DNA from 2 places in the Rheinheimera baltica genome. Region 1 is predicted to be linked to the other one. Evidence: riboswitches for the same ligand, from Rfam matches in the RefSeq annotation. Region 1 holds a riboswitch; the other holds the start of a gene.
What was found. Region 1 has a riboswitch for thiamine pyrophosphate ahead of thiC (phosphomethylpyrimidine synthase ThiC). Riboswitches for the same ligand answer to the same signal wherever they lie in the genome.

Region 1 (7,558 bases):
AGGCTTGTACCATTGCCAAATTCGTAATACCGCTGCCAAGCACAAGATGGGCATTGTCAGCATTAATGCCGCCAATGGCGACCAGTGGAACTGTGTTGAATAGCGCGCAGTAATATTTAAGTTTATGCAGGCCCTGAATTTTACCCGCCATGTTTTTAGTTTGGGTGTTAAAAATTGCACCAATGGCGATATAGCTTGGTTGTAGCTGCTGTGCCCGCAATAATTTGTAAAAGGCATGGCTGGATACGCCAAGCCTAAGCCCTGCTTGTTGCAGAGCCAGCAGATTGGCAGTGGTGATATCTTCTTGCCCAAGATGCACACCATAAGCTCCCAGCTCCAAAGCCAGCTGCCAGTGATCATTAATAAACAGTTGCACATCATGCTGCTGACACAGGTGTATTGCCTGCATAATGTCATGTTTTAGTTGAGTACTTGTTGCCTGTTTTATCCGCAGCTGTAGGGTTTTCACACCAGCAACCAAGGCCCGTTTTAATGCTTCAACCGACGGCACAATAACGTACAACCCCAGCGGGGCTTTTAGCGGTTTAAACGCGGGCGAAAGAGTCAATGGTGTAACTTGCGTTAAACTGGGCGTGACATCAGCAACAGGGTTAGTTTCAGATAATGTGGGTAAATAGCGGCTGTCGCTGGGTATGCCGTAGTGCCCCGGACACCCCGTGTTAGCGTTAATGGCAATAGGTTGATGCAACGCCTGGTTGATATAACTTTTTGCCAACACAAAAGCATCTTCCAGCGGATAACCCAGCGCCAATGCCGCTGCCACTGCGCTACTAAAGCAACAACCAGTTCCACGACTAAAAGCATGATGCTGGCGCGGGCTGCTAAGGGCGACATAGTGGGTATAGGCACTGTGGCCGTGATAGCGAAAGGGACTTGCTATAAAAAGCTCGTCAACTACCTGACTTTGCGATGCACTGTGACCCCCTTTAACGATGATGGCTTTAACACCTGCTTGAAACAATTGCTGCAGTGCCGCTGTTTTATGGCTTAGGGCAGGGGCTTGCAGTGTAAGTGCCCAAAGTTCTGGCAGATTAGGGGTGAGTATGTCCAATTGAGGTAGCAAATACTTAAACACCGCCTGATACAGTGTCGCGCCTGCCAACCTGTCACCGCTACTGCTTATTGCAACCGGATCGTAAAGTACCAGTAATGTCGGATTTTGCTGACGCAGTTGAACCAGCAACAGGCTTAACCAACGCACGTGTTCGGCAGTTGCCAATAAACCAATTTTTATCACGGCCGGGCAAGCGTCTTTAAGTAATGCGTCGGCTTGTTGCTGTAACAGTGTTACCGGCATCGCCATTACTGCGTCAACGCCATTGCTGTGCTGAGCAGTCACCGCCGTGATTAGGGTACACAAATGTACCGGCTGCGTTTTGCTGGAAAAACTCTGTAGCGTTTTTATATCGGCGGCAATACCCGCTCCAGCACTATTGTCAGAGCCTGCGATGCTCCAAACGATAATGGCGTTATGCAGCGGCTCAGTGTCCATTTTGTGTCTCCTGCAGCCAAAATGGCATGCCAAGTACCGGGGTAGATGGGCTGGCTAAATGTTGTGGTGGCATGGCTCCAGCTAAAAACGCAGACCGACCGGCATGTACCGCGTTGGCAAAAGCTAAGGCCATCAATGGCGGTTTTTTAGCCAGCGCCACAGCAGAATTTAATAGCACACCATCAAACCCCATTTCCATTACCTGGCAAGCATGGCTGGGTAAACCCAAGCCTGCATCCACGATTAACGTCGCCTCAGGCAGTCGCTCTCTTAAGGTGCGCAACGCGTATGGGTTTAGCACGCCTAAACCCGTGCCGATGGGCGCGGCCCAGGGCATCAGTACTTTGCAACCCAGTTCAAACAAGCGTTTACACAGCACCAGATCATCGGTGCAATACGGCAGCACATTAAAACCTGCTGCGAGTAATTGCTCAGCAGCGCTTAACAGTAAAACAGCATCAGGCTGCAGGTTGTAGTCATCGCCAATTAGCTCTAGCTTAATCCAGTTGGTATGGAATATTTCCCGCGACATCTGTGCCAGTGTTACGGCCTGTTGTACCGTATGACAGCCAGCAGTGTTGGGGAGCAAATGCAGATTAAAACTGCGTAGCCCTTGCCAAAACTGTTCGCCACCGCGCTGCTCAGGGGCCTGTCGGCGCAAACTGAGCGTTAGGGCAGCGCAGCCACTGGCGGTGATTGCTTGCTGCATTATTGCCGGGCTGGGGTATAGCGAGGTGCCAAGAATCAGTCGGCTAGGCAAGGCTGTACCATAAATATCAAGTGTTTCAGACATCGTTAACCTCCAGCTATTGGGCTGACAATATCCAGCTGATCACCGGCCTGTAGCAAAATATCCTCATAGGAAGCTGCTGCGACAAAATGGCCGTTTAACGCTACGGCGAATGGCGCGTTAAAACGCGTTAGCAGCGCTGTTAACTGGTTAGATGTTAAGGTTTCAGCCTGACCATTTAACCAGATGGTTAGCTTAGTCATTGATTGACTCCTTTGAGTAAGCCAGGCATCGGTGAGCACTGCGCAGCTTCCTTATGCTGCAGTTGAGCTATCGCAGCTTGTGCGACCTGTTCTGCCAGTGCCGGGCCTAATAAAAAACCATGCCGGTGTAGGCCATTTACGCGGATTACGCCAGGTTGTTGTATCAGGTTAGGTTTATTGTCAGGCAATGCCGGGCGCGCAGAAGCTTGCAGGCTTAAAATTTCAGCTTCGGCAAACGCCGGGTCGATGGCATACAATGCGGATAATAATTCCAGTGCAGAGCGCACCGAGGGGGCAGTTTGCTCGTTTGACTCAAGCTCTGTCGCGCCAATAACAAAAATATTGTTAGGTTTAGGGGCGATATACAAAGCATAACGAGGGTGTAAGAGCCGCACCGGGCGCGATAGTTTAACCGCGGTTGACCGCACGCGTAATACCTCACCACGAACGGCTCTTAACGCACTAATTTGCGGCTTGGCGCCTAAACCACGGCAGTCGATAATCAGGTCGGCCGATTGCAGTTTACCGTTACAACGTAGTTGATTGGCCTGCATGTCGACGTGAGATTGCGCCTCCAACGACACTCCACGTTGCTTTAGTAGTTGCAGGCTTAACGACATAAATGCTTGATTGTCCAGCTGGCCTTCTGCCGGCAACAAGCAGCTATGTAAAAAGCGATCCGCCAATGCAGGTTCTAAAGCGGCTAGCTCTGTTTTGTTTAGCCATTGTGGCTGGTATTGCGCATGATGTTTTATTTGGCTGACAAAATGCTGTAACAGATGTTGCTGTTGCGGATGAGCTAATAGTATTGAACCTCGCTGCTGTAAGGCAAAATCGGGCAGTTGCTGTTGTAGATTGTGCCACAGCGCGATGCTGCGATAAGCCAAATCCACTAGTGACGAGTCAAGCAATACTGACTCTGCCAATGGCGCTAGCATCGCTGCAGCAACGTGAGCAGCAGCGTTTTGAAACGCTGCTGTATTGGGGCTGAAATTACCTTGTTCTAACAACCGAATGCGAGGTGTTGCAGGCCATAGATTTGGTTCAGATAACGCCAGCGCACAAAGGCGCCCCATCAAGCCGCCACCCGCTATAATCAACTGTGGGCGCATGTTTAATCTCCATCAAGCTCTGTATCGGCTTTGTGATACAAGGCGGCGCCATGCTGTCTGAATTGGCGGGCTTTGGTTTGCATACCTTGTTCGGCATCTAGTTGTTGCACCGCTATTTTCTCTGCATAGTCGCGTACATCCTGACTAATTTTCATCGAACAAAATTTCGGCCCGCACATAGAACAAAAATGAGCAACTTTGCCAGATTCCTGCGGCAAGGTTTGGTCGTGATAGTCGCGTGCGCGTTCAGGATCCAGGCTTAAATTAAATTGGTCCTGCCAGCGAAATTCAAACCGGGCTTTAGACAGGGCATCATCACGCAGTTGCGCACCAGGGTGGCCTTTGGCTAAATCGGCGGCATGTGCTGCAATTTTGTAGGCAATTAAACCTTCTTTTACATCGTTCTTATCTGGCAAGCCCAGGTGTTCTTTTGGCGTGACGTAGCACAGCATGGCACAGCCGTACCACCCAATTTGCGCGGCGCCAATGGCGGATGTTAGATGATCATAACCAGGGGCAATGTCGGTGGTCAGTGGCCCTAAGGTGTAAAAAGGTGCATCAGCGCAGTATTCCTGCTGTAACTGCATGTTTTCGCGGATCAGTTGCATGGGCACGTGTCCAGGGCCCTCAACCATGACCTGTACCTCCTTTGCCCAGGCGCGGTGTGTTAGTTCTCCTAAGGTCTTTAGCTCAGCAAACTGCGCCTCATCATTGGCGTCGGCGATAGACCCCGGACGCAGGCCATCACCCAGGCTAAAACTGATGTCATAAGCGCGCATAATGTCGCAGATATCATCAAAATGCTGGTAGAGAAAGTTTTCCTGATGATGTGCTAAACACCATTTGGCCATAATAGACCCACCGCGTGACACGATACCGGTTAAGCGTTTTGCTGTAAGTGGCACGTAGGCCAGCCGCACGCCGGCGTGGATAGTAAAATAGTCAACGCCTTGTTCTGCTTGTTCAATCAGGGTGTCGCGAAATAAATCCCAGGTCAGATTTTCCGCTATGCCGCCAACTTTTTCTAACGCCTGATACAGGGGCACAGTACCAATGGGTACCGGGCTGTTACGGATAATCCACTCGCGGGTTTGATGAATATAGCGGCCGGTAGATAAGTCCATTACCGTATCTGCGCCCCAGCGTGTGGCCCACAAGAGCTTTTCCACTTCTTCTTCAATTGAAGAGCTAACCGCCGAATTGCCTATATTGGCATTAACTTTTACCAGGAAGTTACGGCCAATAATCATCGGCTCTAGCTCTGGATGATTAATATTGGCAGGTAATATGGCGCGGCCAGCCGCAATTTCCTGTCGGACAAACTCGGCAGTAATTTGCTGTGGTAGGGTTGCGCCAAAGCTTTGCCCCTGGTGCTGTATTCTGGCATCCGCTGCGGCCTCTGCGTTGGCTCGGCCTAAGTTTTCCCGAATGGCGACGTATTCCATTTCTGGCGTGATAATGCCCCGACGGGCATAGGCCAGTTGAGTAACTGGTGAGTTTCCGCTGGCTTTGCGTCGTGGAGCCTGTTGCTCAAAACGCAGTGCCTGCAGGCTGTCATCTTGCCATTGCTGGCGGGAGTAGGCCGAACTAAAGTCTTGAATTATCTCAGTGTCACCGCGCTGGGTAATCCAGTTTTGCCGCAAGGGGGCTAAGCCCTTGCGGATATTAATGTCAGCATCTGCACACGAGTAAGGCCCAGACGTGTCGTACACCCGTACCGGCGCATTAGCCTGTAACAGGGGGGCAACGTTACTGCCGCCAATAACACTGTCTTGTAGCGCAATTTCGCGCATGGCGACGTTAACACCGGCATTGCTGCCAGCAATGTAGATTTTACGACTGGCAGGATAGGGTTGGCCTTGACGCTGCAAAATATATTGTTCAGCGTCAGCGCGGGCGGAACGGCGATTGTGTGGTTTTGACATAAAGACTCCGATGAAATAATTAAATAGTTAATTTTCAACAGAGCTTGGGAAAAGCGTGGACGCTCATCTGACGATGAACTGAAAGAATGCACCAACACGCAGACGGATCTGTGACGGTGTTGGCGCTCTTGTTCCCTCCGCAGGTATTATCCTGTTCAGGTTCCACGGATTCCGCCCAGAGGCGGTCTCAGCTGACAAACCAGGTTTGTGCAGCACTCCGACAAGCTAAGTGTGGTTAGCATAAACAGCTTTATTTTTATCGGCAAGAGGTAATTGCACGGAAATTACGTATCTGGCAGCTTAAAAATAAAGCGGATGAGCTAAATCCAGGCTATTTCTTTGCAGTTTGCTGACACAGTGTTTAGTGTTTGATTTGGGTAACTCTGATGCAAGAATCGGCCATAACTGCGTGTTACCCTCAAGCCATTCGGGGTGGTGTAGAATATCCAGTTTACTTTGGAAATAGGCTGACAGCGTACCGACATCTTGCCAATACTGGGGCAGGCTTTGCTGGCCGGGAATGGTGTTATTGCTAAAGTCGTATACACAGGCTTGTTGCTGGTTAAATAGTTTTGGCAGGATGTCATGGCCAAAATCGTGAGGTTTATCTGAAGCAAGCTTGGCTAAAAGTTGACACAGATAGTTAGCATTAAATAAATAATTACCCATTGACGCAAGAGCATAACCCGGCTTGTTTTTTATCTGCTTAATGTTACCACTCGGTTTTTCAGCAAAACCACAAACTCTTTGCTGCTTGTCGGTTGTAATAATGCCAAATTGATGAGCATGCGAGACCGGTACGGCGACTGCGGCAACGGTAACGGCTGCTTTATGGTGTTGATGAAACGCCAGCATCTGGCGATAATCCATTTTATAAATATGATCAGCACTTAGAATGGCAATAACATCGGCGTGATAGTGTTGAATAACGTCAAGTAAGCTAGCGACGGCACCGGCTGTACCTTGCTGAAGATGCGATGGCGCCTGATGCACTTTTAACTGGCCATCACGGTTAAAGCGAGGCTGCCAAAAGGTGTTTAAATGCCGGTGTAAAGCTGCAGGGCGGTATTGTGTTAGCACCATGACCTGGTGAAAGCCAGAGTGCCATAAATTACTTAACACAAAATCAATAATTCTGCGCTGGTACGCAAAAGCTAGCGCAGGCTTACACTGTTTTTGTGTCAGCGGCCTTAAACGGCTACCTGTGCCGCCCGCCAATACGATGCTAAGCAATTTACACACAAGCCGCTCTTACGATGTAAACAAGGTGTAGCAAGCTTAGCTGATAACTTCATAGTTGGTTTGATATATATCAAATGAAAAGCGAACATAAAAAAAGCGCCATAACGGCGCTTAAGTTAGTTAAACATTTTCAGCCCGGCAACCAGCAGGCTATTCACCAATGCGTGTACGTATTTCGTTTACCAATGGCGATGAAGCAAAGCCATTTGCATCAGCCCATTGTGGATAATCAAACGCGGCTAAGGTTTTAGACGGCATTTGTTTTACAATAAAGGTACCTGATTCATAGGCGTCACTTCTAATAGCGAACTGCAGCATATTTTCGTTGTTGCAGGATATGCTATCAAAAATATTGCGTAGGTTTAGTTTATTATCTGACAACAGCTTACGTAGCTGATTGCGGTTATCGTCTTTAACATAACCGCACATAGTGCCTGCCAATTGTTCATTTGCTTGCACCGTAGACAACGAAGAAACTAAGAATAAAGCACTAACACAGAGTACTGTTTTTAACATTGGATTCTCCAATTAAAGGGGGTTGCTGCAAAATTATAGCCAAGCTTTTAGGATGAGGAGTAAAAAAAAAGCATTATACGATGAATATTTTCAGATAGTTAGCAATGTTTAGCGACAACAAGCGCTATAATAGCGGCGTTTAAGTAAGCTGCGTCCGTTGCGAAAAATGCCAAGGAGATACCATGACTACACTGGAATATATGCTACTGATGTTATTACTGGTGGGCAGCAGTGCATTCTTCTCCGTATCTGAAATT
Region 2 (7,558 bases), on a different contig from region 1:
TGTCTGTTTCTTCATACACCAATTTTGCGTTGGCCGGCGCCTGTCCAAGCTTGTGCTGCAACACCTGCGTGCTAAGTAAGGTAACCGGATCATTTTTTACTACATAAAGCGTCTGACTATCTTTGGCCCAGGCAATACTGGCTGATAAGCCGGCAATAACATCTGACAAATCCTGGCCGGTACGAAGATCGCGCACTTTTAACGTATACTGACGACGGCCACTGTCATCTTCCATATAGGCAATAAAATTCTGATCAGGGCTTACCTGCCAGTTTGATACTGCGTAATAGCTTTTGCCTTTAGCTAATTCATTGATATCAAGCATGACCTGCTCGCTACCACCTGCAAGTGCCTTTCGCAAATATATTGGATACTCTTTGCCTGTTTCATAACGACTATAATAGCTGTAGTCGCCTTTGGTATAAGGCACTGAACTATCGTCTTGCTTAATGCGGCCGATAATTTCTGCTGTCAGCTTATCGGTAAGTGCTTGATAGCCTGCACTGTAATGAGCAAAATAGTTATTTTCCTGATGCAAATAGTCTAGTACCGTCGGTGAGGTTCTGCTGTCGTCACGCAGCCAGTAATACGGGTCCTGCCGCTCGCCGTGCGTTGATTTCACCGCATAAGGTTGCTGCACAGCCAGAGGTACAGGCAGCTCAGCCGCTGTGACCCAACCACAATTTATACAGCTTAAACTTAACAGGGCTATCGCATATTTATACATCATGATTCTCCGATTCGGTTTGGCACAGAAATTAACATGAAAATTACAGACTGGCGAAGCTGCTTGTGACAAAAAGTGTAACGGAGTATGTTTATCTGCTGATATCATACACAGGGCAATTTAACCTATTCACAAATGGCTGATTTTAGGCTATTACTTTTAGGTTTATTACGTATAAGGAAAACAAAATGGCGTTAATGACGGTTGAGCAGGTAGCAGAGTTTTTAGGTGTGCAAACCATTAGGGTTGAACGTCTGGCGCGGGAAAACTTATTAGTTCCTGCTGAAAAAGACGAAAGTGGCAAACCCATGTTTAATGAAGATGATGTAAAACGCTATAAAACGCTAGCTGAACGACTCGGCGGGCTTTGATATCTACACAGATAACTGCAGCAAGCGCTGTTGCCAGCGCTTTGCCTGTTGCTGATAGCCTGGTATTGCCAAATACCAAAGCCAACAGAAACCACAATACAGTCGCTTTGCAGCAATTAATTTTTTTTCTATTACGGTATTAAGCTCGGATTGCTGGCGCAAGCCAACATATTCCTGCAACATAGCCATTTCTTGTGCTGGCGTTAAATTAAAATGTAAGCTTATCGCCGCCAAATCCAGGCTGCTGTCTGCCAATTGACTGTATTCAAAATCAAGTAACCACAGCTGTTGGCCAGCAAACAGTATATTATCGGCATGTAAATCCAAATGACAGAGCACGGTATCGCTTTGTAAAATATGCATTTGTTCTGCTGCATTACATAATAGTGCCACAAGTTCAGCATCCGGTTTATCGCTTTCAGGTAACGCCATCACTAACTGCTGCAAATAAACCGAACACTCCAGCAGCGGGGTTTGCACCGACAATTGGTGGAATTTGGCCAGTGCCGTAAGCAATACCGTTGCACCATGCAGGTTATAGTCGAATGCCACACCTAACGGAATATACTCACTAAGCATAATCTGATAATGGTTGTTTAAACACAACGGAGGCGGCGCTAGATTCTGTGCGGCAGCAGCATGTTGGCAGCGCAACTCTTGCTGCCGGCAAACCATAGAATCAGCAGGATAGCAGCGCAGCACATACTCACCACGCGCGGTTTTAACATAATAACTTTGATTGCTTTCACCATGAGACAGCGGCTTAACCTGCAACGGTGGCTGGCTGACAAAAAATTCCAGCCGTTGGCATAACCGCGTTACACGCTCAATTTCACTGCTGGCTGCTGCTGATAATGACTGCGCCAAATAAAGTACCCTGCAATAGCGATAACCGTATACAGCATAAACAAGCCGGTAAGAAAATACAGATGTTTTTGCGCATATACGTAAATAGATACCGCATCTATTACTACCCAATACAGCCAGTTTGATACCAGTTTACGTGCAACCAAAAATGTCGCCATAACACTGAACGCGGTGGTTTGTGCATCAAGATAAGCAAAATCAGCCTGCGTATAGCTTGCCATAAACATCCCCAGCACCCAGCCTGCCAAAGCGGTTATGACAATGAGCACCAGATGCCATTGCCAACGCCATTCAAACACCGAGCCCTTCGCACCCGGTGTTGCTTGGCGCAGCTGTTGCCATCGCCACCAGCCATACAACGCCATACCTGCATAGTACAGCTGTAACAGCGCATCTGACAGCAATGCCGACTGCCACATAACATGGGTAAACAACAGCGTACTCAGCAACGCCGCTGGCCAACACCACAAACTGTGTTTCAATGCCAATATCACATAAGCCAATGCCAACAACGTTGCCACCAGCTCAAGGCTATGCATTAGCTGCCATTGTGCAATAGCCTGCGTGATAAGCTCATTCATGGCCGCAAATCACCATGGATAAACTTGCAGACAAACACCACCTTACCGTAACGTTCAAACGACCATTTAATGCATTCCTGCAACGCTTGCATTACTGCTTCATACTCGCCAAACAATTGGGTACTCATCGTGTTGGTTAATACTGTCACGTCTGCGTAAGTGTTTAACTGCTCAATAAAGCCAGTGATGGGGCCAATATAGTCATCGGCCAGCGGATATTTACTAATTTCTACTGATAATTGCATTATTGTCTCCGTTAAAACTGGTAGCTGGCGCTCATACCAACGCGGCGCGGTTCAGCAAACTGCTCATAAACATGCGGCGCGTAACCGTCTCTTGGGTCATTACCAAAATAAAAGCCGCGTACGCCAATGTCTTTGTCCAGTATATTGCGTGCCCATAGCGCAAGCTCCCAGTGTGCAAGCTGATAACTGATCCGCGCATTAAGCAACTCATAGCGTGAGGAGCGGGCGTTATGGCCATCTGAGTAATAAAATTCATCCTTGCCCTGTACACTGACATTAACCAGTAGTGCTTCACTTAGGTACCAATCTGCCGCTACACTATATTGAAACCGTGGTGCCTGAGCTTGTTCCCGCCCGGTAAAAACATCCCCATCTAAGGTGATATAGCGGCCTAATTCGGTTTTGAGCCAGCTAGCCGACAAAGACAACGCAAACTGCGCATGCAATTGCAGCCGGTTTTCCATCTCAATACCGTAATTCCGGCCACTACCTGCGTTATCAATAAAACCGGCAAACTGCGGCCCGCTATCCGGATTTAGCCAGCCTTTTACCTGCATGTCTTCACGCCACATATAAAATGCAGCAACACGTGCGCTTACACTATTGTCAAGCGCCACTCCCTTCACGCCAAACTCTGCGTTATACAGCGTTTCAGGTTTAAAACTGGCTTTGCTACTTAGATCTGCAAGGCTGTCATCCGCCGCTTTGGCTAACGCATCGCCATTTACACCACCGGCTTTATATCCGCGAGATGTCAGTAAATAGATTAACGCTTGCGGGTTTACCTGATAGTTCAAGCTTAACTTTGCCCCCCACATAGTGTCATCATTGTTGATACTGCCGCCGCTGCTATCGCTGTACTCATCTTCGTAACGTTCAAGACGCAGGCCTGATGTCAAACTCCAACCGTCTGAAAGTGGCGTGTTTATTTCTCCATATACCGCCGCATTGCTGCGGCTTAACTCGCTAACAAAAGCATCTGCTTGCCACAGATCCCAATTCCAAAATTGGCGGGTTAAATCAAAGCTTTTATTGGCTGCATAAAGCCCCAATACCCAATCACTGTTACCAAGTTTGCCCTCAGGCGAAGAAATAAAGCGATAGTCCAGCGTTAACTGGTCGCGCTGACGTAAATAACGGTCAGTTGTAGAATACTCATCGGGGTGCAGTCCAACATAACTCCAGTCTTCGTCAAAGCCATAGTCACTGTCAGCTGTTAAATAACTCAGCTGAGCAAGCACATTAGCAAACGGCAGGCCGCGATAATCTGCTTGCAGCGCAATGGCCTTACTGCGAATTAGATCCTGACCTGGCTGATCTGACAAGGTGGTGCGGTTACGATCTAATGAGAACGCATCATAACCGTTGTTTTGGTCGACAAAGTGACTAACTAACTGCAGCGTAAGCGCATCTGAGGCTTGATAGCGCAGCTTTAAACGCCCGGTAAATTCGTCGATATTATTAGTATCATCACGATTCAAGTAGGTATTTTCGATAAAACCGTCAGAGCTTTGCTGCTCAAGTGACAGGCTATAGCCTATTTGCTTATTCACACTATTACTAAACTGTGCGGCTAACTGACGACTATTAAAATTCGCTAACGTTACACTGGCTTTACCTTCCGCAGCAGCTGTTGGGCCCTTGGTCGTCAGGTTTATCATGCCTGCCAGTGCATTTGCGCCAAAGCGGGTAGCTTCAGGGCCGCGAAATACCTCTAGTTGTGCCAAATCGCTAATGCCGGTAATCCCAAGCCCGGAGTAGTCAATTCCATCGACCAAAATACCTACCGAAGGGTTAATAGTATCGACAAATTCACTACGCTCTCCGATACCGCGCACCTGAATATAACGGCCGCGAGATGCCCCAGCAGTAAAGTTTACATTAGCAAGTTGATTGAGCACATCATCAAGATGCTGCGCTGAGGTACGTTTAGTATCTTGCTCACCGACAACGGCAACACTGCCTGAGATATTCTGTAACGCTTGCTGACGGAAATCGCCTTGCACACGAATACGTTCGACGGCCGTTTCAGCATCAGAAGCATAAAGAGGGTAGCTACTGCATATTGCAACAGTAATTAATGACGGTATAAAACGCATTTTCGTATGAATCTCCAAAAAAACAGAGATCACACCAGCTTGAGGAGTTAGCACCATCCCTCCGCCGGTATAATCCGGATCAGGTTCTAAGGGTTTGCCTTTCGGCATCTCAGCAATTGCACCCCTTGGTTGCGTCGCAAGTGTATAGCTTTTTCAAATCCATCGCAATATTAGCCCCCGCAATGACAGTTTTTTTTACATCAACAAACCAGATGGTACGTAATGCTTTGAAATAAATAAATTATTTTAATGGCGCATTTATTGCATTGCGAGCACGACATTAATTAATGGAGACTAAAATGTTAAAAAAAGCACTTGCTACAGGGATTTTGACATTATCACTTTGCGCGCCAGCCTTTGGCGGTGCAATTACCGCTGGTTTCAATGATTTTACCCTTAATCCAAATGATGATGGTTCTACAGGAGCCGTATCTATCGGTTTTGATGTAGATTTTTTTGGCTTGGTTTTTAGCCAATTATTTGTTAATAACAATGGCAACATTACCTTTGACAGTCCATTGTCTACTTTTACCCCTTTTGATTTAACGTCAACTGGCCGGCAAATTATTGCGCCATTTTTTGGTGATGTTGATACCAGCGAAAACGGTTCACCTGTCACTTATGGCTACGGCTCATTTGATGGTATGGATGCATTTGGTGTAAATTGGGTTAATGTTGATTATTTTTCTAGCTCAATTACTCATACCAACTTCAATAGCTTTCAACTGCTTTTAGTTAATCGCAATGATATTGCGGTTGGCGATTTCGACATTATCTTTAACTATGACAGTATCTTATGGGAAGCAGGCACGGCAAGTGATGGTGATGCCAACGGCTTAGGTGGTTCGTCTGCCAGGGTCGGTTTTTCCAATGGTACTGGCAATGCGGGCACTTTTTTTGAATTGCAAGGTTCAGCCATCAATGGCGCTTTGTTAAATGGTGGTGCTAATTCGCTGATTGACGGACGCCTAAACAGTAATATGGATGGGCGTTATATTTTTAATGCCCGAAATGGCGATATTACTGCTGAGCCAAACCCAGTTCCAGAATCTGGCACAATGATTTTATTGGCTACAGGTTTATTGCTTATTGGTAGTCGTAAGCTGCTTAAACGTAAAGCTTAAGTCAATACAAGATCTGTTGGCGGCGCTTTTGCCGCCACAGAGACTCTACATGTTCGCGTTATTTTTGCTCAAACACCAACCAGTCATCATTTAATTGCTTTGCCAGTTGATTAAGTTGCTCACTTGCTTTAGCTGCAAGGCCAGCACCTGCGCTTAATTGTGAGATATCGCCGTTTAGCAGGTTAATACTGTTAGCAATATCCGTTGAGACAATTTGCTGTTGCTCCGTAGCACTACAAATAGTTAGATTTGCCCCAGCAATACTTTCAACAGCACGAGCCAGTTCTGCAAATCGCTCTCCTGCACTTTGCGCCAAGGCTACGTTGTTATCAGCATCACTATATGCCTGTTGCATAGCGTCGACAGCACTTACCGCCCGTTGCTGCAACTGACTAATCATCTTATCTATAGATTCAGTTGCTTGCTGTGTATTTGCCGACAAGGTGCGCACTTCATCTGCAACAACCGAAAATCCACGGCCGGCTTCGCCAGCACGTGCGGCTTCTATCGCTGCATTAAGTGCAAGTAGGTTGGTTTGCTCTGAAATTTTACGGATCACATCTAATACGGTCGAAATCTGGCTTGACTCCTGCTTTAGCTCGCTTACAGCCTGAGTACTGTGTTTAAGTTGTTGCGTCAGCGCAGCAATACCTTTCGCACTGTCGGATGAGACACCTCTACCAGCATTACACAACTGCTCGGCTTTTTGTGCAGCATCAGCGGCGTTTTTTGCGTTACCGGCTACATGCAACACACTGGCGCTCATTTGCTGCACTGCTGCAGCAAGCTGCGCAGCTTGATCAGCCTGACGTTCAGCACTGTTACTGACATCATCACTACTTTGAAAAACGGTTGCTGCCTGCGCACTTAGCGCCGTTGCACTGCTACCTAGTCTGAACACCAACTGTTGAAAATGCGCTATCATCTGATTTAATGCCTGCGCAGCTTCTGCAACTTCATCTTTGCCGCGGGTATCTGCCCTTAAGCTTAGATCTGACTGTTGTTGCACTTGCTTTACTATGTCGCGTAGTGCCCATAATGGCTGACACACTGAACGCTGTACCCGCCAAATTAGCACACTGATTAACAACAAAAGTATGATCCCAGCAATTAAATAGGCTTGGACCAACAGCGCAGTAAATTGCTCCGCAGAATCACGAACTTCCGCACCTGCGGCTAATTGTTTTTGAATAAAGGCTTCGGCCAACTTGGTAAAACCGGTAATGCGTAGTTCAATTTCATTATTCACAGTAGATTCATTGAGAATACGCACCAACAGCGCGTCACTGCCTGCATAGGTTATCCACTCTTGGTAGTGCTTAATGGCTTTTTCAAACGCCTGATCTAATTCTGCGTAGTGTTCTGCATTGTTTTGCTTTGGCCGACTATTAGTAAAGCCTAGCCATTTGGCCTCTGCCAGCTGCAAGTGTTGCTTTATCGCCTCTTCTGTTGCCTGAGCAGATGCCCATCCGGTACGATACTTGCGTATGTCTTGCAGTGCCGTTTGCTGCAGGATTTGCTGTACAGACATGACATCGGACAAA

Region 2: it holds a riboswitch for thiamine pyrophosphate, as region 1 does, so the genes downstream of both, ORJ00_RS08475 (TonB-dependent receptor) here and thiC (phosphomethylpyrimidine synthase ThiC) in region 1, are expected to answer to the same signal.

The regions. Positions count from the first base shown of each region.
Region 1 covers NZ_JAPJDY010000009.1:22,194-29,751, forward strand. Annotated here, with positions in the region: gene thiE (thiamine phosphate synthase) at 1-1,513, opposite strand, end outside; gene ORJ00_RS15040 (thiazole synthase) at 1,503-2,306, opposite strand; gene thiS (sulfur carrier protein ThiS) at 2,309-2,506, opposite strand; gene ORJ00_RS15050 (FAD-dependent oxidoreductase) at 2,503-3,618, opposite strand; gene thiC (phosphomethylpyrimidine synthase ThiC) at 3,621-5,543, opposite strand; TPP riboswitch at 5,659-5,773, opposite strand; gene ORJ00_RS15060 (sugar phosphate nucleotidyltransferase) at 5,844-6,785, opposite strand; gene ORJ00_RS15065 (DUF3718 domain-containing protein) at 6,936-7,301, opposite strand; gene paeA (polyamine export protein PaeA) at 7,484-7,558, shown strand, end outside.
Region 2 covers NZ_JAPJDY010000004.1:212,335-219,892, reverse strand. Annotated here, with positions in the region: gene ORJ00_RS08500 (S9 family peptidase) at 1-730, opposite strand, end outside; gene ORJ00_RS08495 (MerR family transcriptional regulator) at 916-1,098, shown strand; gene ORJ00_RS08490 (choline/ethanolamine kinase family protein) at 1,102-1,965, opposite strand; gene pnuC (nicotinamide riboside transporter PnuC) at 1,917-2,546, opposite strand; gene ORJ00_RS08480 (YkoF family thiamine/hydroxymethylpyrimidine-binding protein) at 2,543-2,791, opposite strand; gene ORJ00_RS08475 (TonB-dependent receptor) at 2,803-4,890, opposite strand; TPP riboswitch at 4,930-5,026, opposite strand; gene ORJ00_RS08470 (nidogen-like domain-containing protein) at 5,190-6,014, shown strand; gene ORJ00_RS08465 (methyl-accepting chemotaxis protein) at 6,073-7,558, opposite strand, start outside.